3 regions of the Modestobacter italicus genome follow, and region 1 is predicted to be linked to each of the others. Evidence: riboswitches for the same ligand, from Rfam matches in the RefSeq annotation. Region 1 holds a riboswitch; each other region holds the start of a gene.
The links. A riboswitch is a leader RNA that binds a small molecule or an ion and turns the genes downstream of it on or off. The one in region 1 is predicted to bind cyclic di-AMP.

Region 1 (10,089 bases):
GGTGAGGTTGTCCAGCTCCTCCCGCGCGGCCAGGCCGATCGGGCCGAGCGACTCGGGCTCGTCGGTCTCGCCGTCGCCGAGGAACGCCCACACGTGCTGGTCGGAGGTGTCGGCGATGCCGCGGTCGTGCAGGTAGCGGTTGAACCGCGCCTGGTAGATCGCGTTCATCGGGCCGAGTCCCATCGAGACGGTGGGGAACTCCCAGAAGTCCGGCATCAGCCGCGGGTGCGGGTAGGAGGACAGCCCGCCCCCGGGGTGGCTGACCTCCTGGCGGAACCCGTCGAGCTGGTTCTCGTCGAGCCGGCCCTCGAGGTAGGCGCGGGCGTAGACGCCGGGGGAGGCGTGGCCCTGGAAGTAGATCTGGTCGCCACCGCTGGGGTGGTCCTTGCCCTTGAAGAAGTGGTTGAAGCCCACCTCGTAGAGCGACGCGGACGACGCGTAGGAGGAGATGTGGCCGCCGACGCCGATCCCCGGCCGCTGCGCGCGGTGGACCATGATCGCGGCGTTCCAGCGGATGTAGGCGCGGATCCGCCGCTCGACGTCCTCGTCGCCGGGGAACCACGGCTCCCGCTCCGGCGGGATGGTGTTGATGTAGTCGGTGCTGCGCAGGGCGGGGACGCCGACCTGCTGCTCACGACTGCGCTCGATCATGCGGAGCATCAGGTAGCGCGCGCGACCACGGCCGGCGTGGTCGACGACCGCGTCCAGCGAGTCCAGCCACTCCTGCGTCTCGTCGGGGTCGGTGTCCGGGAGTTGGCTGGACCGCCCGTCGGTGATGACCGCGCGAGGGGTTCCTGCGATGCGGGCGGGGTCTCCGTCCGACTGCTGCGGTGCGCTCATGCCCCCATCGTCTCCTGTCGGAGCGGTCGGCGTCACGTGTGCCCCGCTGGAGGGCCCGTCGACGGGACGACGGCGCGGCCGGAGACCCGTCTTCGGGCCTTGCGCCTGCCCGGTGATGCCCTACGCTCCGCTCCAACGGTGGCCCCGGAGCGGCGCACCCCCGGGTGGGGGGACGACGACCCGGCGGCCTCTCAGCACCGGTGCGGAGGGGGTCGGTGTGGGCCGATGAGGGGTCCCGGCCAGGCACGACGGCCCGGGACAGGGCACGATCCCTCCCAGAACACCGCCCCGCAGCACACCGCGACGGGGCACCGGACACCGCACACCACAGCACCCGGCACGCACCGGGTCGTCGAGCACACGGAGGACGAGCAGGGATGAGCGTCGACTCGGGGAGCACCAGCATGGCTGCCCGGCTGGGGATCAAGCCGGGGATGGTCGTGCAGGAGCTCGGCTGGGACGAGGACGCCGACGAGGACCTGCGCGACTCCGTCGTCGAGCTGGCCGGCGGCGACATGGTCGATGAGGACTCCGACGAGGTGGCCGACGTCGTCCTGCTCTGGTGGCGCGAGGAGGACGGCGACCTGATCGACGCCCTCGTCGACTCCATCGCCTCGCTGGCCGAGGACGGCGTCGTCTGGCTGCTGGTGCCCAAGTCCGGGCGCCCCGGTCACGTCGAGCCCGGTGACGTCACCGAGGCCGCGCCCACCGCGGGGCTGCAGCAGACGTCGAGCATCTCCGCGGCCAAGGACTGGTCCGGCATCCGGCTCGTCACCCCGAAGGCCGCCCGCTCCCGCCGCTGAACGGGGACCCCGCGGGGGCGGCGGGACCTGCTGCGGGCAGGTGCGGCACCATCGGCGCATGAGCATCTCCGTCGGCGACACCGCGCCCGAGTTCAGCCTCCCCGACCAGGACCGACAGGTCGTCTCCCTCGCCGAGCTGCGTGGGGCCCCGGTCCTGGTGGTCTTCTACCCGTTCGCCTTCTCCGGCATCTGCACCGGTGAGCTGTGCCAGCTGCGCGACGAGCTGGCCACCTACACCGAGGCCGGCGTGCAGGTGGTCGCGATCTCCACCGACCCGGTGTTCAGCCTGAAGGCGTTCAAGGCGCAGGAGGGCTTCGAGTTCTCGCTGCTGTCGGACTTCTGGCCGCACGGCGCCACCGCCCAGGCCTACGGCGTGTTCAACGACAAGGCCGGCATGGCCGTGCGCGGGACCTTCCTCGTCGACGCCGAGGGGAAGGTCGCCTTCGCCGAGGTCAACCAGCCCGGTGACGCCCGGGAGCAGACCGGCTGGAAGGACGCGGTCCGCCAGCTCGCGGCCGCCTAGTCTCCGGTGGCCGGGGCCCGTCGCCCCGGTCGCACGGGCGCGTAGCTCAGCGGTAGAGCGCTCGCCTTACAAGCGAGTGGTCGGGGGTTCGACACCCTCCGCGCCCACGACCCCGGCAGGCCCCGTCAGATGCGTGTCGACAGGGCCCGGTAGCCGCCGCCGGGCCACTCCCACTGCCCGTCGATGGTGCCGGCGTCCCGGTCGATGGTGCCGGTGAACCGTGCCGGGGAGCCCTTCTCGCCGTGCCAGATGGTGAGCTCGTCGCCCTCGATCTGCCAGACGTACTCCAGCGCGAAGGAGCAGAAGGGGCCCGGCCCCTCGTTGCTGAAGAACATCGAGCGCAGCGTCTGCTGGGCGTGGTCGTAGCCGATGTACTCGGCTCCCTCCTGCTCGTCGCCGTCCATCTGCATCGTCTGCACGAGGAAGTGGCCGCCGGGGAGCCAGCGCCGGGTCACCGTGCCGGTGAACGGCGAGCTGCCGTCGAGGTCGTGGCCCTCGAGCCGCCACGTCCCCTCCAGCACGTCGAGCGCGCGGAGCATCGGGTGGGGCTGCGGGGCGCGCGGCCCACTGGCGTCGTCGGTGTCAGTCATCGCGGTGGTCCCGTCAGGCGGAGCGTGGGGTGGTCGCCAGCTGGGACGCGTGGAATGACCGGATCTCATCGCTGCGCGGCGAAGCGCGGCCCACGCATGCCCACGGCACTGACGAGCTCCTGCTCGAGCCGGACGAGGCGGGCGAGCCGCAGGCCTGGTCGGGAACGGACCGGCCGTTGCCTGACGTGCGCCGACCCGCCCGCCGCCGGTCAGGACTTGCTCTTCTTCTTGCCGCCCTTCTTCCCGCCCTTCTTGCCGAGCTCGCTCTGGGCGGCCGAGCTCTTCCGGGGGTTCTTCTTCCCCTCCTTCTCCGCCTTTGCGTTCGCCTTCTTCGCCGTGTCGCTGCCCTTGCTGCTCTTCCCGGCCATGCCGACCTCCTCGTCGCAGGCTGCCGCCCGGTCCGGACGGCAAGGCGCTGGCCCTACCCCGGGCGGAGCAGCGGGAACACCTCACCGACCCATGCGGCCGGTCGCACCTGCCGAGGCTCAGCCGGTGCGGTCGAGCATCGAGCGCAGCGCCTCCCGCCCGGAGTAGCGCGGGCGCCACCCCAGCTGCTCCTTGGCCTTGGTGGTGTCCATGATCGCCGGGTGGCTCGCGGCCTCCACCCACTCGGCGGCGGCGGGCAGGAACGGCAGCCGGGAGACCGCCCGTGCGGTCAGCCGGGCCGGTCCACCCGGCACCGGCAGCGGGATGGCGCCGTACTCCCGGGCCACGTCGGCCGTGCTCAGCACCCCGTCACCGGCGATGTTGTAGGCCCCCGGCGGCCCGGAGCCGAGCACGCAGCGCATCAGGGCCTGGCCGACGTCGTCCTCGTGTACCGCCTGCAGCGGCAGGTCGGCCACCACGACCGGGAGCGGGACCGGCAGCCGCCGGTTGGCCGCGTCCGCCAGCAACCGGCCCAGCGGGGCGAGCCGGCCGGGCAGCAGGTCCTTGCCGCCCAGCGAGTGCGGCCCGACCACCAGCGACGGCCGCAGCAGGAACAGCGCCAGGTCGGGGTGGGCCGACGCCTCCTCCGCGAGCCGCTGCTCGAGCTCGGCCTTCTCCTGCGCGTAGAACAGCCGCGCCGCCGGGCGCACCGGCCAGTCCTCGGTCATGCCCACCGGGTTGTCCCGGTGGAAGCCGTAGGCGGCGACGGACGAGGCGTGCACGAAGCGGGAGGCGCCCGCGGCAGCGGCCGCGCGGAAGACGTTGAGCGTGCCCTCGACGTTGATCGCGCGGGTGGCCTCACGGCCGGCGGTGCCGGTGATCAGGAACGCCAGGTGGACCACGACGTCGACGCCGTCGAAGGCCTCCCGCAGCGAGTCCGGGTCGCGGACGTCGCCCCGCCGGTAGTCCATCTTCGTCCAGCCCCGCTCGGCCGGGTCGAAGGGGCGCCGCGCGATCCCGACGACCCGGGTGACCCGGTCGTCGGCCTGCAGCAGCGGCACCAGCCCGGACCCGAACGTGCCGGTCGGACCGGTGACGGCGACGGTCAGCTCGGTCGGCCTGTGGTCGCCGGCTCCCTGCTCGTCCTCGGCGGCCAGGCCGCGGGGGCCGGCCATCTGCTTGCCGCGGCCCGGGCTCACCGCCGTGCCGCCGGGAGGGTGGGCTCGTGCCTGCGTCGGGCGTGCATCCCGGTGCTCATGGACGTCGGGTACCCGGGAGACGCCGGGTCACCCGCGCCGCCGCCCGATGCGTCAGACCGGAGCACCGCCCCGGCGCTGCGACCGTCGCACCGGCCGGGCCTCGCGCCAGTAGGCGAAGACCCGCTCGGCCTCCACCGCGTCCTCCGACGGCTGGCCGGCGGGCGCGAGGATCGCGGTGAGGTCGGGCTCGCCGTTGAGCTGGCAGAGGTCGAAGACCCCGCCGAGGACGTGCCGGTCGTACCAGTGCAGGTGGCCGAACGGGCTCAGCTCGCCGTACCGGACCAGCTGTCCGTGCACCGCCGCCATGATGAGCAGGGCGCGGGCCCGGTGCACCTCGCGGCTCACCCAGGCCTCGTCCAGCCGAGGTGGCGCGGGGGAGGTCACCGCCATGACGCCGCCCTGCCGTCCGGGGACGTGGGCGGGGAGGGCCTCAGGGCGCACGTGGTCATCGCGGCGGTCCGCTCCTGCTCGGTGGGCGGTCGAGGAGTGGCCAGTCGCCGGTGACGGCTGGCGCGGAGGACCCACCGGAGCGGGTCTCGTCCAGAGTGGGCCGACGCGCGACACGCCGTCAAGACGGGGCCCAGATCCCGGGCGCGTCTGACCCGTCCGGCGACCAGGTCCGGTGGCGCGCCGGCGACACGCCCGGGTTACCAGCCGACCCGCGTGGCGACCAGCAACTCTCTCCGATTCTGTGCTCCCGATTTGTGCGGAACCGCCCAGTTCCTTAACTTTTCGGCGTCCGGCCGGGTCCTCTCTCCTCATCCGGGGAGCCCGCGCCGGATGCCGCCGAATCGCACCTGCGAGCCGGGGACCCACCGCACTGTGGGGTGAATCCCGCCGCCGAGCTCCGCTCGGGGGTGGGTAGGGCTCTCCCCGCCCGAACCCGTCAGCTGACCTGGTAGGCGGCCATGGGAGAACGGAGAACCACTCCAGACGTGCCCCCGCGGGTCCTCGCCGCGTAGGCGGGCGACTCCGCAGCCGGGCGTCGCACGTCCGTCCCCGCAGCTGGCCGGGACGGCGCTGCACGTCGCCCGCTCCCGGGCGTCACCGCACCGGACGGCAGGGACCTGCCGCCCGCCGGTGCCGCACGCCCGGGTCGGCCGTACCCCCACCACGGGTGGCTGCACCAGGTCCAGCCCCGGCCTGGCCCCGGCGCCCGTGTCCCAGTCGACCGCGCAGGTCGATGCCGGCTGCCGTCCCGAGGACGGCGCCGCACCTCACCGACGAGGAGCACCACCATGTCCCACGCCCCATCCCAGCTCGACCGCCCGGCAGCCGACGCGACGTCGCCGTCCCGGGGCCCCGGCCGGCACGCGCTGCACCGGGTCGCCGTCGTCCTGGCGCTCTGCGTCGGCCTCGCCTTCGCCGGTCAGTCGGCGGCGCAGGCGGCGCCCGGCGTGCAGGCCTACCAGGCGTACGCGCTGGGCAAGCTCGGCGGGAACACCACCCAGTCCGCCTGCCTGAACCAGCTCTGGCAGCGCGAGAGCGGCTGGAACCCCAAGGCGCAGAACCCCTCGAGCACCGCCTACGGCATCGCGCAGTTCCTCAACTCCACCTGGGCCGGGACCGGGATCGCCAAGACCTCGGACCCGTACCGGCAGATCGACGCGGGTCTGATCTACATCCAGAAGCGCTACGGCACCCCGTGCAAGGCCTGGTCCTTCTGGCAGTCGCGCAAGTGGTACTGAGCGACTGACGACGGGGGGTGCGGCGACCTCCGCACCCCCCGTCGGGCACGCTGCGGCGGTGGGCATCGACGACGTGCTGGCCGCCAGCAGGACCGGCGTGACCCGGCTAGATCCCGCCGGGCTCCGGGCCGCGGTGGCCCGCGGCGCGCTCGTGGTGGACACCCGCACCGAGTTGCACCGGCGCGCCCAGGGGGAGTTCCCGGGCGCGCTGGTCATCGACCGGACCGTGCTCGAGTGGCGGCTGGACCCCACCTCGCCGTGGCGCATCCCGGAGGCGACCGGTCCCGACCTCGAGGTGGTCGTGGTGTGCCGGCACGGCTACAGCTCCAGCCTGGCGGCCGCGTCCCTGCGGGCGGTCGGGCTGCACCGCGCGACGGACCTGGCCGGCGGCGTCGAGGCCTGGCTCGCCGCGGGCCTGCCGATGTCCGGCGGACCCGCGGACGTCCGCGAGTGACCGCGCACCGGCGGGCCGCCCTCCGTGGAAGGCGACCCGTCGGCGCTCAGCCGGCCGGGCGGATGCCGAGGTCGGCGGTCGGACCGGTGGTCAGCACGACCGTCGCGCCGCCGGCCTCGACCGCCTGCAGCGTCCGCAGCTGCAGCAGCCCCGGCTGCTCGACGACCATCCGCGCCGCGTTCGCCAGCGCCCGGGTGGCCGCCACCTCTGACCGCGCCCGTTCCAGGGCCGCCTGGCCCTGCGCCCGCGCCGAGGCCACCGCGGCAGCGGCCCGCCGCAGCTCCGCCGGCACCATCACGTCCCGTACGGCGACGTCCTCGACGGCGACCCCGACGCCCGCCGCCCGCACCGCCACCGGCTCGCGCAACGCGGCCGGGAGCGACTGCCGGTCGGTGAGCAGCTCGTCGAGCGTGCGCCCGGCGACCGCCTCGCGCAGCGCCACCTGCAACGCTGCGTAGACGAAGCCGTCCGCGTCCTCGACCGCCTCGTGCCAGCGCCGCGGGTCGACCGTCCGGCAGGTCGCGAGCAGGCTCACCCGCACGGTCAGCCCGTCGGCGGTGAGCACCTCCTGGCCCGGGACGACGAGCAGCCGCGGGCGGACGGCGACGCGGACGAACCGCTGCCGCCGCCGGGCCCGCCGGTGCCGGCCCGGCTCGAGCACCTCGACGAAGCGGCCGTCCCGGTAGACCAGGACCCGCTCCCACTCCGTGGCGACGATGCGCACGCCCCACCTCCTCTCGTCCTCCTCGACCGGCTGCCGCCCAGGCGGGACCGGCCGGCGCAGGGTCAGGCGGCGGTGAGGGGCACGGTGCGCGGTGCGCGCTCCGAGCCACAGGTCACCGACGCCGCGACGACCGTGCGCCGGACGGCTTCGGGACTCGAACCCGGAGCGTTCCTGAGACGCCTGCCACCAACGGCACGCCCGGAGCCGAGACGCAGGACCTGCGACGGCGATGCCGTCCGGCTGCTGACCCCGGGCGAGGAGGAACGGTAGGCGTCCGACCGCCGGCCTGGCCAGCGGTTTTCCCGGCTCAGTCGTCGGCGCCGCGGACGCCGACCCGGCGTCCGGGGGTGGTCTCCCGCACCAGCCGGCGGGCGGCGTCGACCTCCCGGGCGACCGGCGCCAGCACCCCCTCGGCGTCGATCTCGGCGTCGTCGGGCACCCGGTGCTCGCGCAGGTCCTCCTCCAGCTGCCGGACGGCCTTGCGGAGGACGGCGACCTGCCCCGGCTCGGGCACCGGCTCGCCCGAGCGCATCGCGATGACCGCCTCGGTGACGGCGTCCGACGTCCGCTCCAGCTGCACGATCACCGGCCACCACGCCGCCGCCCGGGTGCTGATCGGCGGCGGCTCGGCCAGCCGCCGCTGCAGCTGCGTCTGCAGCTCGGTCAGCGCCCGGTAGCTGGCCCGCCGGGCGCGGCGGGTCTCCACCGGGCCCTCGGTGAACGCCGCCTCGATGAACCGGTCCAGCGCCAGCGCCGCCCCGCGCAGGGCGTCGTCCAGCGGTGCGCGCCAGGTCTGCGGCCAGAGCAGGTAGCCGAACACGAGCACGATCCCGCAGCCGATCAGCGTGTCCACCAGCCGGGCGCCGACCAGCTGCGCACCGCTGGGGGTGGCCAGGTCGAGCAGCAGGATGATCAGCGGGGTCTGGAAGACCGAGAACAACCCGAAGTTGCCGTTGCGCGCCCACGGCAGCGCGCCGGCGGCGACGGCCAGGGGGAGCAGCACCCAGGCGTCCCGGGACAGGAAGGTGAGCAGCAGCGAGCCGATCAGGACGCCGAGCAGCGTGCCCGCGCCCCGCTGCACCGCCCGGGTGAACACCGACCCGTAGTCGGGCTTGAGCACGATCGCCACGGTCAGCAGCACCCAGTAGGGCCGCTCGATGGGCAGCAGCTGGCGGGCCACCTCGGCGACGGTCATGCACAGCGTCAGCCGGACGACGAACGCGCGGGAGTCGGCGTTGCCCACGGTCCTGTCCTGCAGGTCGTGCAGCCGCAGCCGCCAGTCCAGCTCGGTCCGCTCGACCGCCGCCTGCGCCCGCTCCTCCGGGTCGCCGACGACGTTCCAGACCAGCCGGATCCCGTGCCGCACCGCCCGCCGCGGCGCGGGCCCCTCCTCCACCCGGGCCGGCCGCTCGCCGAGCACCGGGCTGCGCTGGGTGACCGCGGTCGCCAGCGCTCGGGCCGCGCCGACGTCCCGCGAGTCGGCCGCCACCCCGCCGCGGGCGCTGGCCACGGCGGCCTCCACCAGCGGCGCCGCGGAGTTGAGCACCCCGGCCAGCTCGGCCAGCTCCCGGCTGCGCCCGGCCGAGCGGCTGCGGGTGTGGATCACCCGGTCGTAGCCCTCGTTGAGCGCGGTGGCGAGCGCCCGGCGGGCGTCCTCGGTGCGGTCGGTCCCGATGGCCTCCAGCAGGTCGGCCACCTTCGTGAACACGGCGGCGACCGAGGCCCGGTCGGGGTCCAGCGGTTCGGCGCGGGACTGGACGAGGACGGCGAGGGCACCCCAGGCCGCGCCGGCGAGGAAGGCGCCGACCTCGGCGCTGGCCGGCAGCGGGGTGGTCAGCCCGGAGGAGATCGCGGTGTAGACCAGCAGCTGCAGCGCCCCCAGCGAGTACGCCGCGCTGATCGAGCTCATCAGCGCCGACACCGCGGACACGACCGCGATCAGCACGACCGGCAGCCACCCGCCGCCGGTCAGCCCGTGGCCGACGACGAGGCCGAGCCCGCCGAGCAGCGACGCCGCGGCCACCCGGCGCATCCGGGCGCGCAGCGGGCCGGACTGCGGCGCCAGCGTCGCGGCCAGCGACCCCATCGTGGCGAAGACGCCCGCGCCCAGGGCGGAGCCGCCGAGGCCGCCGACGGCCAGCGCGGCGGCGAGCGGGGCCGGGATGACGACCGCGAACCGGACGACGTCCCGCCAGGGCACCTCGGGACGGCTGGTGCGGACCAGCTCCTCCAGCCAGGCCGGTGCCCGCAACCCCCGATCCGCCACGGCCGGAGCTTTCCACCCCGTCGGCGGCACGGCCGGGCCGGGCGTCGCACACTGGACGGCGTGCCGCGCCTCCCCGTCGTCCCCCGCGGGACGGCGGGCACCTCGTGACGGCCACCCAGCAGCAGCCTGTCGGCACCCGCGGTCGCCCCGCGGCCCCGCCTCCGGAGGGCGGGTGGTTCAAGCGGCTGGTCGGCTACTGCCTGCGCCACCGCGGGGACCTGTTCGGCGCGTTCGCCGCCGCGCTCGCCGGCTCGGTGATCGCCGCGGTCGCGCCGCTGCTGACCCGGGCGGTCGTCGACCGGGTGGTCGACGCCTCGGGGGCGGGCCGGGCGGCCGACGTCACGCCGTTCGTCGTCGCGCTCGTGCTGGCCGGCGCGCTGCGCTTCGCCGCCGGGTTCGTCCGTCGGTACCTGGCCGGCCGGCTGTCCCTCGACGTCCAGTTCGACCTGCGCAACGACCTGGCCGCCGCGCTCTCCCGGCTCGACGGGCCGGGGCAGGACAGGCTGCAGACCGGGCAGACGGTCAGCCGGGCGATCAGCGACGTGACCCTGGTGCAGGGGCTGCTGGCGTTCCTGC
Region 2 (10,089 bases), 250 kb from region 1:
CGCCGACCCCCCGGTCGGAGGACCAGATTCCCCACCGCGACACGGTCGGCAGTCCGACGCAGCAGCCGCCGAAGAAGCAGCCCAGCCGGCCGATGGTCATCCCGAGCAGGAGACCCGGTGCGGCGACGTCGAGCATGGCACGCACCGGGATGCCCGCCACCCATCCGGCCAGCACGAGGACGGAGATGGCGGCGATGACGAATCCCTGCACCGACATCCCGGCGGTCAAGGCGCTGGTCTTCTCGCCACGGTGGGTCAGCAGGTAGTACACCTTCGCCCCCACCAGCCCGACGAGACCCGCCAGCAGGGACACGAGCAGGATCCGGCCGACGGGGAGGTCCCGCTGCACGCCCAGGACCCACTGCAGGAACAAGGCGGCCAGGAAGCCGAGGCCCACGAGAGCGGGCCAGGCTCCGATCCGGACACCGGGAGCGCGGACGTTCACCACCGGCAGGAATGCGCTCGTCCCGGTCGCCGACCCGCGCGGCATCGGGATCGGGGGCCGCTGCTGCCTCGGTGAGCCGTCAGGGGCCATGGGTAGGACGGGGGTGGCCGTGACCTCCCACGTCCCCGGCGGAACACCGCGAACCCGGGTGGTGAGCGCGATCCGGCCGCTCCTGGGTAGGACCCGTTCGAGGGTGCGAACGGTCTCGAACGTGTCGCGCGGACCCGCCGGCTCGTCCCCCGTGACGCGGCGGCCCGTGAACCGGATGCTGACCGGATACGGGTCCCCGGTGGGTGCGGCGTCGAACCAGTACGTCAGCCCCAGCCCCTGGGGCTCCATGCCCTCGAGCTGGGAGCAGTTCCAGGACATCACCTGCGTGGGACGGTCGGGCATGTCCCCGGCCAGGAACGGCGCACGCGCCGGAGCGAGGGACGGCGCCGTCGCGACGGCCGTCCCACCGCCCGATGCCGGCTCTCCGGCGGGAGCGATGACCGGCGGCACGTCTGGGGCCGGCGCAGCGGGCGCCTTGGCGACCGGTGCGGCAGCGGACCGGGGGGCGACCGGCCGCCCGGTGCCCGGCTGCACCCGGGGGACGCCGTCGCCGTCCGAGGCGGAGAGAAGACCCGGGACGGCGGCTCCAGTGTCGGCGGCCGGAACGCCTTCAGCGGAGACGCAACGTCTGCGGCCGCCCGAGTTCCGGCATCTCCGCCCGTCACCGGCCCGGGTGCGGCCTGCCTCCCGGGTGCCGGCCGTCCGGCCCCGGCCGCCGCGGCACCCTTCCCCGACGGCACCCCCCTCCGGGGTGGGGTGCCCTTCTTGTTGCGCGACGACTTCCCCGACATCCGGTGTCACCTCGTGATCGGCAGGAACGGCTGAAGGGACCGTTCCCGCAGCCGGGATCCCTTCTTACTATGGGACATAGTACGAGACGCCATAGTTGTTCTCGTGCAACGCGCCCGCATGGCCAGCGCCCGACGGCGCACCTACCGGGGAGCACCCGACCGCCTCCGTAGGCTGGCCAGGGTCACGAGATCGACCGGTAGGCGACGACATCAGTTCTGGGAGGCCGGATGACATCGTCCAGGGGCACGGCCGCCGCGCTGGTGACCGTGCTGGCGCTGAGCGGCTGCGGCGCCGCGCCCTCGGCGGACGACGCCGAGCCGACCGCGGCCGCCGTTCCTGGCGATGTGGCGACCTGCGAGCCCTTCGCCGCCGACGGTCAGAGGGTCCGTACTGGCGACACGCTGCCCGTCCTGACGTTGCCGTGCCTGGTGCCCGGTGAGGACGTCGCACTCGACGACCTCGGCGACCGGCCGGTCCTGGTCAACCTGTGGGCCAGCTGGTGCGCGCCCTGCCGGGAGGAGATGCCCCTGTTGCAGAAGGCGTACGAACGCGACGGCGATCGCATCGGTCTTCTCGGTGTCAACACGGAGGACACGCCCTCGGCCGCGGCCGCGGTCCTCGCCGATCTGGACGTGACCTACGCGCATGTCGTCGACCGGGACAAGGAGCTCCTGACCGATCTGGCCGCTCCAGGCCTGCCGGTGACCCTGGCCGTCGCGGCCGACGGGAGGATTCTCGACCGGCAGATCGGTCAGGCTTCGGCCGAGCGCTTCGACGAGATGGTCTCCCTGCTCGTGGCCGACTCCGCCTCGACTCCGCCGTGACCGCCGCCGGCGGTCCGTCGGCGCCCGTCGTGGAGCCGAGTGTCTCTGTCCCGGAGAACCGGCGCCGTGCGAAGGCAGGGTGGCTGCCGAGCTGGACGCGGCTGCTCGCGGGCATCGCGGCCGGTGTCCTCCTGGCCGGCAGCATGCCGCCCCGGACGGCCTGGTACCTCGCGCCTCTCGGCGCTGCCGTCCTCACCTGGTCGCTGCTGGGTCTGGCCTGGCGGCAGCGGCTGGTCCTGGGGGCCATGACCGGGCTGGCCTTCTTCCTGCCGACGCTGAGCTGGCTGACCGGTTTCCACCCGGCGGGGTTTGCCGCCCTGCTCGTGCTGGAGGTGGTGCTGTTCGCCGTGGCGATGCTGCTGGTGGACGCCCGTCCCGCGCGGTGGTGGACAGTCCCGGCCGCGCTCGTGGCCCTGGAGGCGGTGCGCGCCCGGTTCCCGTTCGGCGGCTTCCCCATCCCCGGGATCGCGCTGGGGCAGCTCGACGGGCCGTTCGTCGTCGCCGCCCCTCTGGGCGGCTCGCTGCTCGTCGTCGGCCTGGCCACCGGTGCAGGAGCGGCGGCGACCGCCGTGCTCGCCGCCGGCCGGCGGGTTCGCACTCTCCTCACCGTCGCCGCCTTCGTCGCGGCGAGCGCGGTGGGGGTCCTCTTGGCCGGTCCGGACGGCGCCTCGGCGGGCTCGCTACGGGCGGCCCTGGTCCAGGGCGGTGGCCCGCGCGGCATCCCCGCCGTGGTCAGTGACGCCAACGCCGTCACGGAGCGGCAGTTCCTGCTCAGCGAGGACCTGCCACCTGGGCTCGACCTGGTGCTGTGGCCCGAGAGCAGCCTCGGTGTCACCGGCCCGGTGGCCGACACGCCGGAGGCCGCGCGCGTTGCTCAGCTGGCACGGAGCACCGGAGCCACGGTCGTCGCCGGCCTGAGCGAGTCCTTTGACGAGCGCTTCCGCAACGCGGCGGTGGCCTGGGATCCGGCCGGGCGCATCGTCGACCGCTACGAGAAGGTCCACCGCGTGCCCTTCGGGGAGTACATCCCGGCCCGGGCGCTGCTCGAGAGTCTGTCGGACATGACGGCGCTGGTGCCGCGGGACGCGACCCCGGGCCGCGGCCCGGGGTTGCTGCGCACCGCCGCCGGTCCACTGGGCGTGGTCATCTCCTACGAGGTCTTCTTCTCCGACCGCATCCGTGCCGCCGTCGAGGCCGGCGGTCAGATCTTGCTCGTGCCGACGAACGCCGCCTCGTACACGACCGAGGAGGTTCCTGCGACCGAGGTCGCCGCCGCACGGATGCGCGCCCTCGAGTTCGACCGTGCCGTCCTGCAGGCCGCGCCGACCGGGTACACGGCGATCGTGCGGCCCGACGGACTCGTCGTCGAGCAGACCGGGCTCAGCACTGCGGAGGTGCTCACCGCGACCGTGCCGCTGCGCACCGGCATGACCGTGTACTCCCGCACCGGCGACGGGCCCGTGCTGGCGGTCGCGGCGCTGTCCCTCCTCGCCTCCCCGTTGGCGCGGGTCGCCACTGCTCTGCGTTGCCGTCGGCTGCGGCGTGTCACGGTGGGGACGTGATCCGCAGATGCTCCGACGCCTCGGTGGACGGGCAGCGCGGCGCAACGGTTGGGCCGTCGGGTCACCGCCCGCAGGTTCGCGATGACGCAAGAACCCCGTTTGTCCCGGCGGCTGCGGCTGCGCCTCGGTGCCTTCGTCCTCGCCCTTCTCGCCGGCGCAGCAGTGACCCTGTCGGTCGACCTGCCGACCGTCGCAGAGGTGCGTTCCTGGCTGGACGAGGGAGGTGCTGCGCGCTGGCTGGTGGCTGTCGTGGGCGTCTCCCTCGCCTTGCAGACGCCCGTCTCGCGATCGGCGATCTCCGTGCTGCTGGGTGCCGTCGTCGGTTTCCCCGCAGGGTTGGCGGTGGCCCTGAGCGGCGGGCTGCTCGGTGGACTGGCCGGCTTCGCCCTGAGCCGCTGGCTCGGCCGGGAAGCCGTGGCCCGCCTGGCCGGTGCTCGGCTGGCCGCGCTCGACCGCCGGGTGGGCGCACGGGGGTTCGCCTCCGTCCTTGCCGCGCGCATGGCGCCCGTGGCGCCGTTCATGGTCGTCAGCTACGCGGCCGGCCTCAGCAGCGTCCGGCTGCTGCCCTACCTGCTCGGAACCGCGCTGGGGCTGGTGCCGTGGTCGGTCCTGTACGTCGGCATCGGCACCTCCGTGACGAGCACCGGCTTCTGGACGTCACTGGCCGGCGTCGCGCCACTCGCCGTCCTGGCGTCCTGCGCGCTGCTGGCGGCCTGGCTCTGGTGGCGGCGGCACTGGCCGCATGCCACGCCGCACATGGGCTGGAGATCCACCGCGACGAGGCGGGCCGGTCTCGGTGATGACCTGTCCACTCTCCCGCCGGAGCGACCCGACAACTGATCGAAGCAAACCCGCAGCCCTCCGCGGAATCAGGCGGTCGCTACCAGCGGGGGCCGCGAGTGAGGGACGGAGCGGCCACTGGTGGCCACCGGGCGGTACGCCGACACCCAGCCAGGAGGCAGTTCAACCCCAGGCGCGGCCGCTCTCAACAGCCAGACTGAGCCTGCCGGCGGCGCCTGATGGGCCCACGGTGACCGGCTGCGTGGTCCCGCCCGCAGCGCCGCCACCACGTCACCGTTGCTCGTCATGACACCGATGAGGCGATGAGAAGCCTCCCCAGCGGACCGTCGACCGGACCGAACACCCGGTGATGCTCGGCCTTGAGCCCGGCCGGCGGCAGCAGCGCGGCGACGTCCTCATCCTCCTCGTACAGCCGGTGCCCCTCCGCGACGAAGTCGCGTCGGGCGACTGCAGGCATGTGTCGCTCGAGGTGGTACCCGAGCGCGACGTGACCGCCGGGCCGCAGGAGATGCCTGATTGCCTCGAGTGCCTTGACCGGGTCTGACCAGAAGTAGAGGACGTGGACGGCGACGACGAGGTCGATCGGGCGGTACGCGTTCAGCGCCACCGCGTCGCCCTGTACGAGGCGAAGCCGCCCGGCCTCGATCGCCGCGCGGTTTCGGCCGGCTGCCTGACCGGCCAGAGCCGGCGACGGGTCCGCACCGAGGACGAGTGCGTCGGGGAACGCAGACAGGAGCGCGGCCAGGCCCACTCCGGGGCCGAAGCCGAGCTCGGCGACAACACGGGCCGGCGGCACCAAGGACGCCACCTCGTCGACGAGTCGCCGGTTGAAGGCCGCGTTGTTGCGTGCCATGAAGCGCCCGGCCAGGCGTCCGAGCAGCCCGGAGGGCGAGCCGAATTGCCGTCCGACCACTCCCATCACACCTCCCCCGGCGAGGGACGGAGCGACAATAGCCATGTACAGGGTGGAGCACTTCGGAACACGGTCACTCGCCAGTCACGGGTCAGCAGCCGAGGCTGATGCCGCGCGCGGCGAGCCAGGGAGCGGGGTCGACCCGGTTCTGGTACAGCCCGCCGGTGTGCGTCTCGATGTGCAGGTGCGGGCCGGTTACTTGGCCCTTGTTGCCCACCTCGGCGATCTGCTGGCCGGCGGTGACCGTCTGGCCGGCGGTCACGAAGTACTGGTTGATGTGGCCGTACACGGTGATGGTGCCGTCGGGGTGCTGGAGATAGACGGCCAGCCCGAACCCGTTGGCCGGGCCGGCCTGCAAGACGACCCCGCTCTCCGGGGCGAAGATGGGGGTGCCGATGGGAGCGGCGATGTCGATGCCGTTGTGGTTGGTACCCCAGCGGCTGCCGTAGCAGGAGGTGACCCGGCCGTTCACCAGCGCGCCCGCGCCGGCGCTGGCCTGGGCGAGCCGGGTGCGCTGCTGCTGTTCCCAGGTGGCGTTCGGATCGGTAGCGCCTCGGGCGGCGAGCAGCCGGGTCTCGGCGTCCTTGAGCTGCTGCTCCAGACCGGCCTTCTCCGCGGCGGCTGCGTCGTAGGCCTGCTGGGATGCCGCGAGCTGGGCCTGGGCGGCCGCGTCGGCGTCGGCCGCTGCCCGTACGGCCGCGTCTCGCTCGGCGACCGCGTCCCGTGCCGCCCGGTCCGCGTCCTCCTGCCGCTGCCGGACGGCCTCGGATGCCTCCAGGCGCGCGGCACGGTCCTCGCCCAACAGGTCCATGGTGGCGGCGCGCTGCAGCACCTCCTCCGGACCGGCAGCGTCGAGCAGCACGACAGTTTCTCCCAGGGGCGCGGATCCCATGAACGCCTCCCGTCCGAGAGTGGCGACGTCGTCCTGGGCCTGCGAGGCGGCGGCCTGCGCGGCCTCGAGCTCGGCGGTGGCCGCCGCCGCGGCCGACTCCGCCGCCGCGAGCTCGGCCTGCGCGGCTCGGGACGCGTCCGCGGTGGCCTCGGCCTCGACCGTCGCTCGCTGCAACTCCTCCTCGGTCGTCGCCAGGCGCTGGTTGATCCGCTCGATCTCCGCAGTGAGAGCGTCACGGCCGGGCTGGTCCTGGCCGGCGACGTTCGGCGCCGCGAGCGCTGACGGTGCCCCGCCACCGACGAGGAGCCCCGCGATGGCCACGGTGGGGATCATGAGATGACGCCATTGCCGGCCCCAGCCACGGTCGAGCCGGGCGTGTGCCGAGCGACGGACGAGAGGCGTGCGGGAGGCGCGGTTGTGCAGGGTCGCCAAGACGGCGGCTCTCCGTTCTTCCTGACCGCCTACCGAGTTAGCTGACGGGTTCGGGCTGGAAGACGCCCTACCTGGAGCGCACGCAGGTGCGCCGCCAGGATTCACCCCAGGGGATCGATGGGTCCCCGGTCCACCCGGCCAGTGGCACGGATGGTTCGGCGGGGTCCGTCCGAGGTCCTCTGACTGAGGAACGCGGCTCGGCCGGGCCGGACGGAACGGTAGTACGAAGCGTCTTAGTTGTCACGGTCGGGTAACGACTCGTCCCACACCTGCGCGCCCGAGCTCCTTGAGCGACCCCGGGCGATAGGCGGGCCGCCAGCAGGGCACTGAAGCCCGGAACACCGGCTTCGACGTCCCTCCCAGGCGACCGTCGGCATCACCTGAAGTGCACATGGATGGATCTGACGGCCGTGCCGGCGGAGCTGGAGACTGTGACCGAGAAGCGGTCCTCCAGGGGACGACTGGCGCCAGTCAAGGTCGCTCCGATGAGCCTCCGTCACCTGGGACACCACGGCTCACGACGACCGGATCGCGGGGGTCGCCGTGCGCGACACGCTGCTGGTCGACCTGGCGCTGCGCGGCCGCATCTCGGGATCGCCGCGAGGGCGTCGAGGTCGGCCTCGCAGGCTTCGATGTCCCTCGCACCGACCGAGACTGCGGATCATCGCTCACATCGCCGCATCGGCCGCGACTCACTTCCCCCGCTGCAGCGGCGCCACCGGGTCGCCGAGGCACCCTCGGCTGGCCGTTGTCCTCAGGACCGCACCGTCCCGATCTCACTGCGCTGGCCGCAACTGGTGACTGCAGGCACAGCTTCTCGGGGCAGACCGCCACCGCTGGTGATCGCCCGTGATCCCGCAGCGGACGGAACGGAGGGATTCCGTTTGGGAATTCGACGCCAGTCAACCGTGGGGCCGGGAACGACAGCTGGACGCTCGCCTACGTTCCGACCATCAGCCGACGATGCGGCGCGCGAACCGATACCCGGCCTGATCAACAGTCGTGACTGCAACAGGCTGCCCGAACGTCCGGGCGTGCACCATCTGGCCATTGCCGATGTAGAGACCGACGTGGCTGATCGGGTCATAGAAGAACACCAGGTCCCCCGGCTGCAGTTCTCCGCGGGAGACTTCCCGGCCCACGGTCGCCTGCGTTCGGCTGGCGCGCGGCAGTGACACTCCCGCAGCCGCATATGCAAACGACGTCAGGCCGGAACAGTCGAAACCGTCCGGGCCGGACGCTCCCCAGACATAGGGGTCGCCGACCTGAGCGAGGGCCATCTCGATGGCGGTGGCGCTCGCGCTACCCGGCACGACGGGCAGCGCCGCGACCTTCGGGGCGGCCAGCGTTGGACCGGCGATCTCCGTCGTGACGGCGGTCTGCTCCGCCGCGGTGAGCCGGCCGAAGTCGGATTCGTACTGCCCGATCCGCTCCTGCACCTCAGCCTGCTGCGCCTGCAGCTCAGCGAGCGCGGCCTCGGCCGCCGCGGCCGCCGCGGCCGCCTCTGCCTCGGCCGCCGCGGCCGCATCCTGGAGGAGGGCGACCTCGGCGATGATCGCGTTCGTGCGGTCGGCGATCACATCGAGCGTTGCGATCTGCTGGACGAGCTCGGTCGCGGAGTTGCTGCTGAGAAAGGCGGCCACCCGCGACCGGTTTTCGGCGATGTAGCCGCTCTGAGCAATGGCGCGCAACTGTGGCTCGTAGGCGTCGAGCATGCGCTGGGCGTCGGCCGCCTCAGCGGCGGCAACGCGCGCCGCCTCCTGCTGGCCCGCGACGATGACCTCTGCCTCGTCGATCTGCGCGTCGACCAAAGTGAGCTCCTGGGCGGCCTGCCGCACCTGCTGCATGGCCTCTGCGGCGGTCCCGGGCTCGGCGGAGGCGACCGACGGCGACAGCATGCCCCCGGCAATGAGGAGCGCCCCGACGGCGAGGACCGCACGGGGCCGGCGGGTGATCGTGCGCCATACCTGCACCGGTGACCTCCGTGAGCTGCGCCGGGCCCGGGGAAGGGACCATTTCCGTGCGCGTCGCAACCGGACGGTAGGGAACCGATGTCGACAAACGAGGGAGGGCGCGCTCGTCAGACTGCACCGTCATCTCACGTGCTCCCCACACGCCGCAGGAATACACATTGGCCCGTTGGGTCCCACCGCGAGCTAGGAAGCGGTTGACTGACAGTGGCCACATGCACTGGCGTACACCTTCACGGGGAGCGCACCCTCGTGCGCCATCTCGGCGTTGACTGCGTTGCCTGTAGATAGGCGCTGCGTGGCCGGTAGCTCTGCCAACCAGAGGTCGGGAGAGCGCCCCGATTCCCGACCAATCCCGGGTGGCCAGCGCCGCCCGCGTACTGCTCCCTACTGATCTCATCGCCGGCGCGCTGACGGTCGATGAAGTCATCCCCGTGAGCTCGGTCTGACGCGCCATGGCGCCCGCGGCCGTTCCCGAGCGCGTGACTGGTCGACAGCGATGAGATGACCACCCGCCGGGCGTCTTCATCGGGACGGAAGGTGCTTGTCTCAGCCACCCAGGAGCGTCTCACGGGCTGTAAGACGGGGAAAGGAGCTGGAGCGGTTTCCACCAGAAGCGAGTGTGTCCCGCGCCGCATCGGATGGAGGCCCTCATTTATGGGAAGCATGAGAGTCGTGGCGGCACCGACGAAGTACCCCGACGAGCTGCGTGAACGGGGGACCCGGATGGCGGTGGAGGCCCGGCGTGATCCGGCCACCCGGCCGGGGGCGCTGGCACGGGTGGCCGGGCATCTGGGGGTCAGTCCCGCGACCCTGCGCAACGGGTCACCCAGACCGAGATCAACGGCGGCTGGCCACGGCGGACGTCACGTTGCCGTCGAGAACCTGCCGGGAGACCGACCACGCGTCGCTCATGCTCCGGGTCAGCGGTTCGACGCCGGGAACCAGCCAGGACTCGTCGAACGCGGCGGCCAGGTCAGCGGCGCTACCGATCTCTGTCGGCGACGCCGCTCCGACTGCCAGTGGAAGCGGATTGACGCCGGCGAGGCGGACGTGCACGAACTCGATGGGCGTCACCGGAAGGACGCCGGCGAGCAGTGCCGCGCCCAGCAGGGGCGACACCAGGCGGGACACCAACCCGAGGTGGACGAGGGACGCGACCACGGCAGGCTCCACCTGCGGGCTCCCCGGGCCGGCGGCGAGGATGGCGTGGACCTCGTCGATGCGGCGGCGCAGTGGCTGCCGATCGGCACGCAGCGCGGCCCATGAGGTCCAGTCCGGCCCCGGGCGCCCGGCCACCTGGAAGAACGGGCCGAGCGCGGCCGCCGCGGCGAACGCGCGGTCCCCACTTCGTTGAGCGTTGGCGGGTGCGGTCACGTCGTCAGCATGCCGCCCTGATGACCGGGC
Region 3 (10,089 bases), 2.0 Mb from region 1:
CCACTCACCGTCCGACCGCGTGGCGACCGCGCCGTCCGCAGGCTCCTGCCGCGCGGGCGGGTTGGCGAACCACCAGGTCCGGCCGTCCGGTGCCGGGAGCCAGCCGAAGAACGACCGCCGGCCCATGACCATCGTCAGCCGGCCGACCTCGGCGCCGGGGGGCGTGTGCGCCGAGTAGCCGGCGGTGTTGAGCACCGGGACGTAGCGCGGCGGCGCCGCCCCGGGGTCGAGCAGCGCGCGCACCGAGGAGCGGACGCCGTCGGCCCCGATCAGCAGGTCGGCCGAGGCGGTGCTGCCGTCGGCGAAGGTGGCGGTCACGCCGTCGGGGGTGCTCCGGACGTCGACCAGCCGGGAGCCGTAGCGCACCTCGATGCCCCGGCGCAGCGCCTCGGCGTGCAGCGCCCGGTACAGCTCGGAGCGCTGCACCGACACCCCGACGTCGCCCGCGCGTCCGGTCGGGAGCTCGCCCAGCCGTCTGCCGGTGCCGCTGCGGAACGCGATCACCGGCGTCGGGAAGCCGACCTCGCGGACCACCCGGTCGGCGCCGATCGCCCGCAGCGCGTCCAGGCCGTTGACCTGGACCCCCAGCCACGCCCCGACGTCGCCGGCGGGCGCCGGGTGCGCCTCGTGGACGGTGGCGCCGATGCCCGCCTGCTGCAGGGCCATGGCGGCGACCGGTCCGGCGACCCCACCACCGACGACGAGTGCTCTCACCGCGTCCCCCCGCGTCGCGTCCGCCTCCCGAGGGAGCCGGGTGCATCCACGCACACCCGGGCCCCTGCTGCCCACCCCCTGCTGCGCGCCGTGCGGGTGACACGCGGCCGGGGCTCTGCCAGCATCGCTGCACTCCGCGGCGCGAGCAGGCACAGGGAGGCGGGACCATGACCGATCCCCACGGTCCGCGGCTGGAGGACATCGAGCTGACCAGCGGGGCCGGCGGGACGCCGCGGCTGCGCGGCGTGCTCGGCGTCCCGGCCGGACCGGGACCCTGGCCGGGCGTGGTGCTGGTGCACGAGCTGTTCGGCATCGACGACGTCATGCGCCGGCAGGTGCAGCGGACGGCCGCCGCGGGCTACCTCTCCCTGATGCCGGACCTCTTCACCGCCGGCGGGGCGCGCCGCTGCCTGGTGCCGACGATGCGCGCCGTCGCCGCCGGGTCCGGGCGGCCGTTCGTCGACGTCGAGGCCGCCCGCACCCACCTGATGTCGCGGCCGGACTGCACCGGGCGGATCGGCGTCCTCGGGTTCTGCATGGGCGGCGGCTTCGCGCTGCTGACCGCACCGCGCTTCGACGTCTCCTCGGCCAACTACGCCCGGCTGCCCGAGGACCCGGACACCGCCCTGGCCGGCGCCTGCCCGGTCGTGGCGAGCTACGGCGCCCGCGACCCGGCGCTGCGCGGGACCGCGGCAGAGCTGGAGGGGGTGCTGACCCGGCTGGGCGTGCGGCACGACGTCAAGGAGTACCCGACGGCCGGGCACGGCTTCCTCGACGACGCCGACCCCGGGCCCCGGGTGCTGCGCCCGCTGCTGCGCCGGGTGCTCAAGTTCCAGCCCGACCCGGTGGCCGCGGCCGACGCCTGGGCGCGGATCGAGGCGTTCTTCGCCGAGCACCTCAGCGGCGACGCGACCCGGCGTCCCGAGGAGACCGCGCCGGGCACGTGAGCGCCGCGCAGCGGGCCCTGGTGGGGCCCGTCCGGCCGGAGGACCATCCCCGGTAGCCGGGAACCCAGGAGGTGGCGTGGTGCACGACGAGGAGGAGTCGCTGTACGTGGACGTGCCCGCGGCCGGACCCGAGGCCTCGCGCGGGCCCCGGGTGGTGGTGGCGGTCGACGGCTCGGCCGGCTCGAAGGCCGCGCTGCGGTTCGGGCTCGAGGACGCCGCCCGGCGCGGGGTGCCGGTGGTGGCGGTGATCGCCTACCGGCTGCCGGACTGGCAGGGGGAGTACGTCGGGCTCGGCCCGGTCGAGGGCAGGCGGTTCCAGGAGAGCCTGGGCAAGCAGTACCGGGACAAGGCCCAGGCGGTGGTCGACGAGGTCGTGCGCGAGCAGGCCGGCGCGCTGCCCGACGTGCAGGTCCGCGCGGAGGTCGGCGCGCCGGCGGACGTGCTGGTCCGCGAGTCGCACGGCGCGGACCTGCTGGTCGTGGGCAGCCGCGGGCACGGCGGCTTCCACACCATGCTGCTCGGCTCGACGAGCATCCAGTGCGCGACGCACGCCACCTGCCCGGTCACCGTCGTCCACTCGCCGGAGGCCCGCCGCCACCGGCTGCGGCTGCACCGGCAGCGCCAGGAGGCCACCCAGGTGGCCGCAGCGAGCCGCTGACGTCGGTCAGGTCGGCAGGCCCAGCAGCAGGTCGGCGACGGCCTGCGGCTGGGAGAGGAACGGGTGGTGCCCCGCGTCGAGCTCGACGACCGCGCCCGCGCGCCGGGCGAAGCCGCGCTGCGCCGCCGCCGGCGTCCCCCTGTCCTGCGCGCAGACCAGGTAGGTCGAGGGCACGTGCCGCCACGCCGCGGTCGCCACCGGCTGGCCGAGGACCGACAGGCTCTGCCGGGCCAGCCGGCTGCCGGCGTCGCCGGCCACGTCGGGGCAGTCCTGCAGGAAGGTGTCGGCGAGGAGCTCCGGACGGACGCCGAACGTCCCGGCCGGCAGGTCGACGTCGAGGAAGGGCGCCGGCTCCGCGGGCCCGAAGGAGGACAGGCTCTCGCCGACCTCGGGCAGGTAGCTGGAGACCAGCAGCAGGTGCCGCACCGCGTCGACCCCGGCCGCGGCCTCCGCGGTCACGATCCCGCCGTAGCTGTGCGCCACGACGACGGTCGGCTCGTCGCTGCCGCGCAGGACGGCAGCGACGGAGTCGACGTCCTCGCCGAGCCCTGGGCCGTCGTGACCCGGGGTCGAGCCGGTCTCCCCGCAGCTGGGCAGGCCGGGCGCCACGCTGGCGACCCCGCGCTGCGCCAGGAGCTCGGCGGTGCGGTGCCACCACCACGCGCCGTCGCGGACACACGCTCCGTGCACGAACACCACTCGCATCGGGACCTCCTCGGGACGGGCGACCGGTCCTCCCGAACGCTAGACGTACCGCGCGTTACGCGAAAAGATCCCGTAGTGGGACGCAACCGCCAGCCGGAGATCGCCGAGCGTCTGCTGGACGCGTGCACCGACCACGCGCTGGCCAGCGGCCTGCCCGACCGGCTCGAGTCGTTCGCCGTCGCCTCCGGCACCTCGACCCGGATGCTGCTGTACCACTTCGGCACCAAGGAGGCGCTGCTCCGCGAGGTGCTGCGGCGGGCGCGGGCCCGTCAGCGCGAGTACTTCGAGGAGCTGCTCCGGGTGCGGCAGGGCGAGGACTACCTGGCGACGCTGGGCCGCGCCTGGGCCGGCATGACCGGGCCGCAGGGGCGGGGGTACCTCGACCTGTTCGGGCGGTTGCGCGAGGACGCGGAGGAGCGGCTGTGGCCCGGGTTCCGGCGGGAGGCGACGACGGACTGGCTCGCGCCGCTCGAGGACGGGCTCCGCACGCTCGGGCGTCCGGAGCTCGCGACGCTCGTCCTCGCCGTCGTCCGCGGGCTGATCATGGACCTCGACGCCACCGGTGACACCGACCGCGTCGACCGGGCGTTCGCCCACCTGCTGGCGTCCCTGCGCGGGTCGGCGGCGGTGCCCGGAGGCGTTGCATGATCACCCGACACGCCGTCCGGACGCGCCGAGGAGGCTCGGCTCACAGGTTCCCGGGTCTGCGGGCGGACCAGCGGAAACGCCGTTGAAAGTTCAAATGTGACGCGCATCACGACGACAATCGACAAGTCGACTCATAACTTCTTGTCGCGCTCACCCAACACGTGAGCGTGGCGCCGGACCGCCGAGCTCTGCCCACCGGCTGCCTCATCAGAACCCAGGGCAGGGGTGGGGGACCCACGAACTCGGCGCACATGCCTCCGGCAGTGCGCCTCGGGGTGAAGCCGCGGACCGCGGCCGGGCACCGATCGCCCGAACCCGACAGCTGACCCCGCAGGCGGTGATCGGAGATCAGATCACCATGGCCAAGCACCGCGCACCCCGCTATGTCCGCACCAAGCACGCGCTCGCCGGCGTTCCCGTCGCCGCAGGGGCGACCGTCGTCGGACTCAGCGTCCTGAGCACCCCGGCGGCCTCGGCCGCCACCACCCACGACTGGACCGGCGTCGCCCAGTGCGAGTCCGGCGGCGACTGGGACATCAACACCGGCAACGGCTACTACGGCGGCCTGCAGTTCAGCCAGTCGACGTGGGCCGGGTACGGGGGCACCAGCCTCGCGCCCCGCGCCGACCTGGCCACCCCGGCCGAGCAGGTCCAGATCGCCGAGAAGGTCCTCGCCGGCCAGGGCATCGGCGCCTGGCCGACCTGCGGCAAGCGGCTGACCGACGGCACGACGGCCGCGGCCGCCACCGCGGCGCCGGCTCCCGCTGCCGCGCCCGTCCAGGCGGCTGCGCCGGTCGCGGCACCGGCCGCGGCGGGCAGCTACACCGTCGTCCGTGGCGACACCCTGGCGAAGATCGCCGCCGCCCACGGTGAGCCGTGGCGGGCGCTGTACGAGCGCAACGTCGGCGTCATCGGCGGCAACCCGAACGTGCTCGTCCCGGGTCAGGTGCTGGCGACCTCCGGATCCGCGCCGGCCGCCGCCGCGCCGGCTACCGCGGCGCCGGCTGCCGTGACGACGTACACGATCGCGTCCAGCACCACGCAGGCGAAGATCACCAACAGTGCCGGCCCTGTCAAGCCGCAGGCGCAGGCCGGCGCCGATGCGGTCGTCAGCAACGTGCCCGGCGCCGATGGCATCACCCTCGGCGGCACCCGTGCCAGCGCGGTGGACCCGGCTGGCCACCCGTCGGGGCTGGCGGTGGACTACATCGTGGCCAGCGACGCCGCCCTCGGCGATGCGATCGTCGCCTACAACCTCGCCAACTGGGACGAGCTGGGTCTGGAGTACATCATCTGGGAGCAGAAGATCCTCACCTCGCCGACCGGCTCCTGGAAGCAGATGGAGGACCGGGGCGGTAAGACGGCGAACCACATGGACAACGTGCACGTGAACTACCAGGGCTGAGCCTCTCAGCTCCGGCACCGACAGCGACCCCCACCCGTCCGCGGGTGGGGGTCGCTGTCGGTCGGAGCCCGGTCGCCGCCCGTGACCGTGCGTAACCGCCGGTGCGCGGGGCGATGCGGGGGTCTGTCACCCGATCGGCGCGACGTGACGCTCCGTGGTGGGAAAGCGGCCACACGAGCGGGTGGAACACCTGATCGGGGGGCGTCGAGCTGCCTACCGTCCGTCCCGCGACCGTCGCCGACGTGGGCGAGCGGCCAGGACGAAGGAGAAGCGTTGCGCGCATCGATCCGCCGTACGAGCGCCCGACTCAGCGCCGCCGCCCGGGCGCGGGCCGACGACCTCGAGCGCGGCGACGTCTCGGGCTGGGCTGCGCTCGGCGGCCTGGCCACCGTGAGCACCGTGGCGATGGTCGCGAAGTACCAGGAGCTCCTGGTCAACGCCATGGCCAGGGCGGTGGACGTCACCTTCGGCGGCCCGCCCGGCGTCTGACGCCCTGCCCGGAGCGGGCCGCTCAGGGAGGTGGCCGCCGGATCGTGTGGCGGCCCAGGTCACCGTCCTACGTCGTCGAGGTGCTCGTCCGGAGCAGCCGGCCGTAGCCGGTGACGTCCCACCCCGCGCTCGTCGCCGTCAGGACTGCCCACAGCAGCGCCTGGTTGGCCTCGATGACGAGCCGACCCGTGCGCAGCTCCAGTTCTCCCACCGCTCCCGCGGCGCGGAACCCGTTGCCAGCGAGGTAGATGGCCTCGCCCTGGATCTCGACGTGGTGCTCGACCCAGTCGATGACGTGCTGAGGTCTCACGCGGGCCGGGTCATCGGGAAGACCCACCGCTCTGGTCACCACGGCGTCGAAGCCCTGGCTGCGGAAGTACGCGTCGCCGAGCGCGTCGAACTCGTCGTCGAACCAGGGCGGGTGCACCAGCTGCACCCGCCCGATCCCGTGCGTCCGCAGCGCCGCCACGGCTGCCGCGCAGCTGGCAACGGCGGGGACCCCGAAGCGTCGCGAGAGGCGTGCGACAGCGGCGGCCTCGTCCCGGTGACCGAGGACGTAGCCGGAGGTCGTCGACGCGTGGACGACCGCGTCGAGCGTCCTGCCCCTCAGGGTGGCAGCGGCGCGGTCGATCGCGGCGACCTCGGTCGAGGCGCGCAACTCGGCGTGAGCGGCTGGCACGTCCCTCGACGGCGCCGGCGACGCCGCCGGTGGCGGGTTCGTCCGGGACACCACCGCGACGACACGACCGGCTGTCATGGCGGGCAGCTCGATCTCGGGTCCCGCTGCCGCGTGCGGCGTCACGACACCAACGGTGAGCCGGTCCGCGATCACGACGGCCGGAGTTGCTCGACCAGACCCATGTCGTCGCGACAGGCCCAGTGCTCGACGAGCATCCCGTCGACGACCCGCCAGATGTGGATGAACGTCCACACAGCCGGTCGACCGGAGACCGGCACGTCGGCGAGCAGCGGCATGGTGGACGCCCGGTGGGTGCCGTGCAGCGTCACGTGCTGGACGACGAGGTCACCCTCGCCGATGAGGTGGTGCTGCTCGAGTCCGGTCGGCCCGAGGTCCACCTCGATGGTGCGCAGGATCGTCCGCAGACCCTCGCGGCCCTGGGGGCCAGCGGCGTGGTTGATCATGTCGGGAGCCACGAGGTCGTCGAGGACCGTGTCGTCGCCTGCCTTCTGCCGTCGGAACAACTCCGCGACCACGTCCTTGGCGCTGCGCGGCTGGGACGTGGTCATCGGTCCTGCCCGGGATCCGCCAGGTCGGAGATGGTCATGCCGTCGGGGTGCCCGTCGGGGCCACTGGACGAACTCGATGCGGTGACCGTCCGGGTCGGTGACCCATGCCGTCCAGGAGTCCGCGGAACCGTCGGGTGATGCGGGCTCCTCCGTCGGGATCCCCCGTGCAGCCACACGCGCGACCGTCGCGTGCACGTCCTCGACGTGGATCACCAGATGGCTGAGGCCCCCGGGCCCGACCCGCCCGTTGTCCGGGTCGTGGACGAGTTCGAGGGACACGAACTCGTCGCCGGGGAGCTTCAGCATCGCCAAGGTGCCGAGCTCGGTGGCAGGGACCTGGCCGAGCACCTCGTAGCCGAGGGAGGTGTAGAACGCGATCGAGCTGTCCAGGTCGGCGACCCGCAGGCCCACGTGCAGGGTCCTCATGACGGGTCCCCTGGCTGGAGCACCTCGACGAACGCGGCCCGGGTCACCGGCCAGGTGACCTCGGCGTCGCTCAGCGTCCTCGAGGACACCACGTCGGGGACGTCGTTCATCGGCGCGGCGTGCTGATCCTGCGACTGCGGCCACTACGACGACATCGCCTGGTAGCTGACGCGACCCATGGGGTGCGCACCGGCTGAGCCGACCCGCTCCAGCTCCAGCTCCAACTCATCGCCCACGGGGATCGCGACCCCGCGCTCACGGTCGCTGCCGACGAGACCGTCCAAGGACATCGACAGGTGCAGGACGACGTTCCGCATGACCACCTCTTCCGTGTCGGCCTCAGGTCGGCAGAGACACCCGCCCCGGGCGCGGCCGAGGTAGGTGAGGACGCGCCACCCTGGTGGAAGTCATCGCCGCGGCGGAGCCGCACTCCAGGCCGGCTTCTTGGCGCGGCGGTCCGGTGTGACGAAACCAGATGTCCAGCACGGTGCCCTGGCGCGGGTGACTGCACGCTCTCACGACGGACCGCCATGGACTCCGTGGAAGGATCCGCGCCGGTGACGAAGGCCCCCCGTCCGGTGGAGTGGTCCATGTTCTCGGACTCCTCACTGCTGGTGATGCGGGCGGACGGCCGGGTCGTGTCCGCCCCCGTGCCGAACTCCGGTCGGCGCTGGACGCCCGACCTCCGGCGGTCAGCCGGCCGGGTCAGGCCCCCGGGAGTCGGCGCCGGGGACGGTCAGCACCCGCACGAGGTCGCCGGGTCGCCGGAGCCGGACCAGCGCATCAGGCGTCTCCTGCAGTCCGACGCGCTCGCTGATCAGATCCGCAACCGGTAGGCGCCCGCTGGTCACGTGGGCGACCGCCGCAGTGAAGTCGATCGGGCGGAACGCGCAGCTGCCGACGAGGCCCAGGCCCTCGCCGACGAGTGGGCCCAGCGGGACCTTCGCGGCCGCGCTGGTCAGCGCCACGACCACGCACGTGCCGCCGGGCGCCAGCACGTCCATCGACTCCTCGACCGCGCCCTCGGCCGCCGAGCACTCCAAGACTGCGTCGAACCGCCGGCCGGTGCGGGCGACGTGCTCGCGGACACTGACCGCGCGGGTGTCCAGGACGATGTCGGCACCGGCTGCCGCAGCGGCGTGGCGACGTCCGGGGGAGCGTCCCGCACCGACCACGGACTCGACCCCCGCCGCCCGCAAGGCGAAGATCGCGTTCAGGCCGATTGCGCCCACCCCGTACACCAGCACGCTGTCGGCAGGGCCCACAGCGGCCAGCGCGACGGCGCGCAACGCCACGGCGAGCGGCTCGGCGTGGGCGCCCCACTCCACGGGGGCTCCGTCGGGCATGGCGACGAGTTGGTCGGCGGGCACGGCCACGTACTCGGCGTATCCGCCGGGCGCGGTGATGCCGAGGTTGGGTGCGGCGGTGCAGCGGAAGGGCAACTCCTTGCGGCACGCGCGGCACCGGCCGCACGCTCCCAGGGGGTTGACGGCCACGGCTTGCCCCACTCGCCATCCGCGCGCTTCCGGACCCACCTCGACCACGTGGCCACCGAACTCGTGACCCAGGATCTGACCCTCGACCGTCCGGCCGTGTTCGATCGCGTGCACGTCGCTGCCGCACAGGCCGCAGGCGTTGACCTCGACCACCACCTCGCCGGGCTCCGGCGCGGGGTCGGGGACGTCGGTGACCGCGGTGCCCTCGGGGGCATCCGGGGCGCAGACGACCGCCTTCATCGACGGCTCGCGAGGCTTCGGTCCCGCATGGATCAGCTCCGCCCTCAGTGGCTGGCCGCACCGCCGGACACGGGCTCGAAGCTAGCCACGCCTGCTGCAGGGTGTCAACGATCCTTTCGGCAGCCGTCCGGCCCGAACGGTCCGGGCGCGCGGGGGCTTCCGTGGGCTGCGCATCCGACATGGACCACCGGATCCGGGCTCGTCTCGGGGCGCCTGAGGCCGCGCACTCCGGGCCTGAGGTGGGTTGCCGCACGCGGCCGCTCACCGGTCGCCCCGTCCCGGTGAGCACACGACGCAGTCGTGGCCGGGCAGGCAACCACCGATGTCACGGCGATCAGGCGTCCTCGCCGGCCGGCTTCTTGGCGCGGCTGGGCTGCACCCGCATCGGCTCGCCGGGCATCTTCGGGGAGCAGACCCGCTGAACGGTGTGCACAGCGGTGAACGTGCAGGTCATGCCGGAGCGGAACCGGGGGAGTTATCCGGCGAGCACGACCGCGGCCGGTTGGTCCTCCTTGCCGTGACGAAATCAAGGCGCCTGCACCGGGGTCGAGGGCAAGGAACTCAGCCTCGCCCTCGCCGGCGAACAGAAGTGGACAGACCCACGCGGCAGGGCGACGTTCGTCGCCGCGACCGGGTGGCGGCTCAACCGTCGATGGCTGATCGGCCCACCCAAGATCTTCGCCGCAAGAAGGGTGGGAGCACGACGCGACGCCGACACTCGTCCGAGTGAGGCTCGGATGCGCACCACGTTGGACGCCGTTGAGGCTGTCCCTGAGGGCGGCTTCAGAGACGGCGGAGCGTCCGGTTCGGCTACTGGCCCACCGCCCCTCGGCTGACCTGATCGCGCCCTCGACGCTGGCGACGACGGCCGATCACCCCGGCTGCAAGGAGCGTGAGCCAGCAGGCGAGGGCGGCAGCCCTCAGCACGATGTCGAGGGCGGATCGGTCGTTGGCGAGGAGTTCACGAACTAGCAGCCCGGCGGTGAGGACGACGAGCACGGCTAGAAGCAGTTGGTAGCCCACGTTGGTGGTCACGTCGTTGATCAAGCCCCGCCTTGGCATGTCGCAGAACCTAGATGTGATGGCGGGGAGTTGCTCGCCCGAGTCTTGCGT

Region 2: linked by a shared signal. The riboswitch ahead of MODMU_RS07645 (M23 family metallopeptidase) and the one ahead of MODMU_RS26880 (aggregation-promoting factor C-terminal-like domain-containing protein) in region 1 are both predicted to bind cyclic di-AMP.
Region 3: linked by a shared signal. The riboswitch ahead of MODMU_RS29160 (LysM peptidoglycan-binding domain-containing protein) and the one ahead of MODMU_RS26880 (aggregation-promoting factor C-terminal-like domain-containing protein) in region 1 are both predicted to bind cyclic di-AMP.

Annotation. Positions count from the first base shown of each region.
Region 1 covers NC_017955.1:1,819,445-1,829,533, forward strand. The annotation lists gene aceE (pyruvate dehydrogenase (acetyl-transferring), homodimeric type) at 1-840, opposite strand, end outside; gene MODMU_RS08890 (DUF3052 domain-containing protein) at 1,218-1,643, shown strand; gene MODMU_RS08895 (peroxiredoxin) at 1,702-2,166, shown strand; tRNA gene MODMU_RS08900 (tRNA-Val) at 2,202-2,273, shown strand; gene MODMU_RS08905 (DUF1579 family protein) at 2,292-2,756, opposite strand; gene MODMU_RS28425 (hypothetical protein) at 2,966-3,124, opposite strand; gene MODMU_RS08910 (NAD-dependent epimerase/dehydratase family protein) at 3,242-4,321, opposite strand; gene MODMU_RS08915 (hypothetical protein) at 4,433-4,822, opposite strand; cyclic di-AMP (ydaO/yuaA leader) riboswitch at 5,156-5,301, shown strand; gene MODMU_RS26880 (aggregation-promoting factor C-terminal-like domain-containing protein) at 5,620-6,069, shown strand; gene MODMU_RS08925 (rhodanese-like domain-containing protein) at 6,128-6,523, shown strand; gene MODMU_RS08930 (SPFH domain-containing protein) at 6,570-7,247, opposite strand; gene MODMU_RS08935 (FUSC family protein) at 7,555-9,513, opposite strand; gene MODMU_RS08940 (ABC transporter ATP-binding protein) at 9,618-10,089, shown strand, end outside.
Region 2 covers NC_017955.1:1,565,612-1,575,700, reverse strand. The annotation lists gene MODMU_RS29360 (prolipoprotein diacylglyceryl transferase) at 1-490, opposite strand, end outside; gene MODMU_RS07665 (TlpA family protein disulfide reductase) at 1,549-2,112, shown strand; gene lnt (apolipoprotein N-acyltransferase) at 2,109-3,674, shown strand; gene MODMU_RS26820 (TVP38/TMEM64 family protein) at 3,756-4,514, shown strand; gene MODMU_RS07650 (class I SAM-dependent methyltransferase) at 4,759-5,394, opposite strand; gene MODMU_RS07645 (M23 family metallopeptidase) at 5,480-6,613, opposite strand; cyclic di-AMP (ydaO/yuaA leader) riboswitch at 6,724-6,883, opposite strand; gene MODMU_RS07635 (C40 family peptidase) at 7,666-8,685, opposite strand; gene MODMU_RS26815 (hypothetical protein) at 9,523-10,059, opposite strand.
Region 3 covers NC_017955.1:3,854,052-3,864,140, reverse strand. The annotation lists gene MODMU_RS18405 (FAD-dependent oxidoreductase) at 1-714, opposite strand, end outside; gene MODMU_RS18400 (dienelactone hydrolase family protein) at 882-1,661, shown strand; gene MODMU_RS18395 (universal stress protein) at 1,738-2,319, shown strand; gene MODMU_RS18390 (alpha/beta hydrolase) at 2,326-3,024, opposite strand; gene MODMU_RS18385 (TetR/AcrR family transcriptional regulator) at 3,100-3,672, shown strand; cyclic di-AMP (ydaO/yuaA leader) riboswitch at 3,873-4,021, shown strand; gene MODMU_RS29160 (LysM peptidoglycan-binding domain-containing protein) at 4,031-5,077, shown strand; gene MODMU_RS18375 (hypothetical protein) at 5,351-5,566, shown strand; gene MODMU_RS18370 (aspartate racemase/maleate isomerase family protein) at 5,634-6,245, opposite strand; gene MODMU_RS27870 (VOC family protein) at 6,395-7,240, opposite strand; gene MODMU_RS28665 (hypothetical protein) at 7,384-7,557, opposite strand; gene MODMU_RS18350 (zinc-dependent alcohol dehydrogenase) at 7,933-8,976, opposite strand; gene MODMU_RS18345 (hypothetical protein) at 9,787-10,011, opposite strand.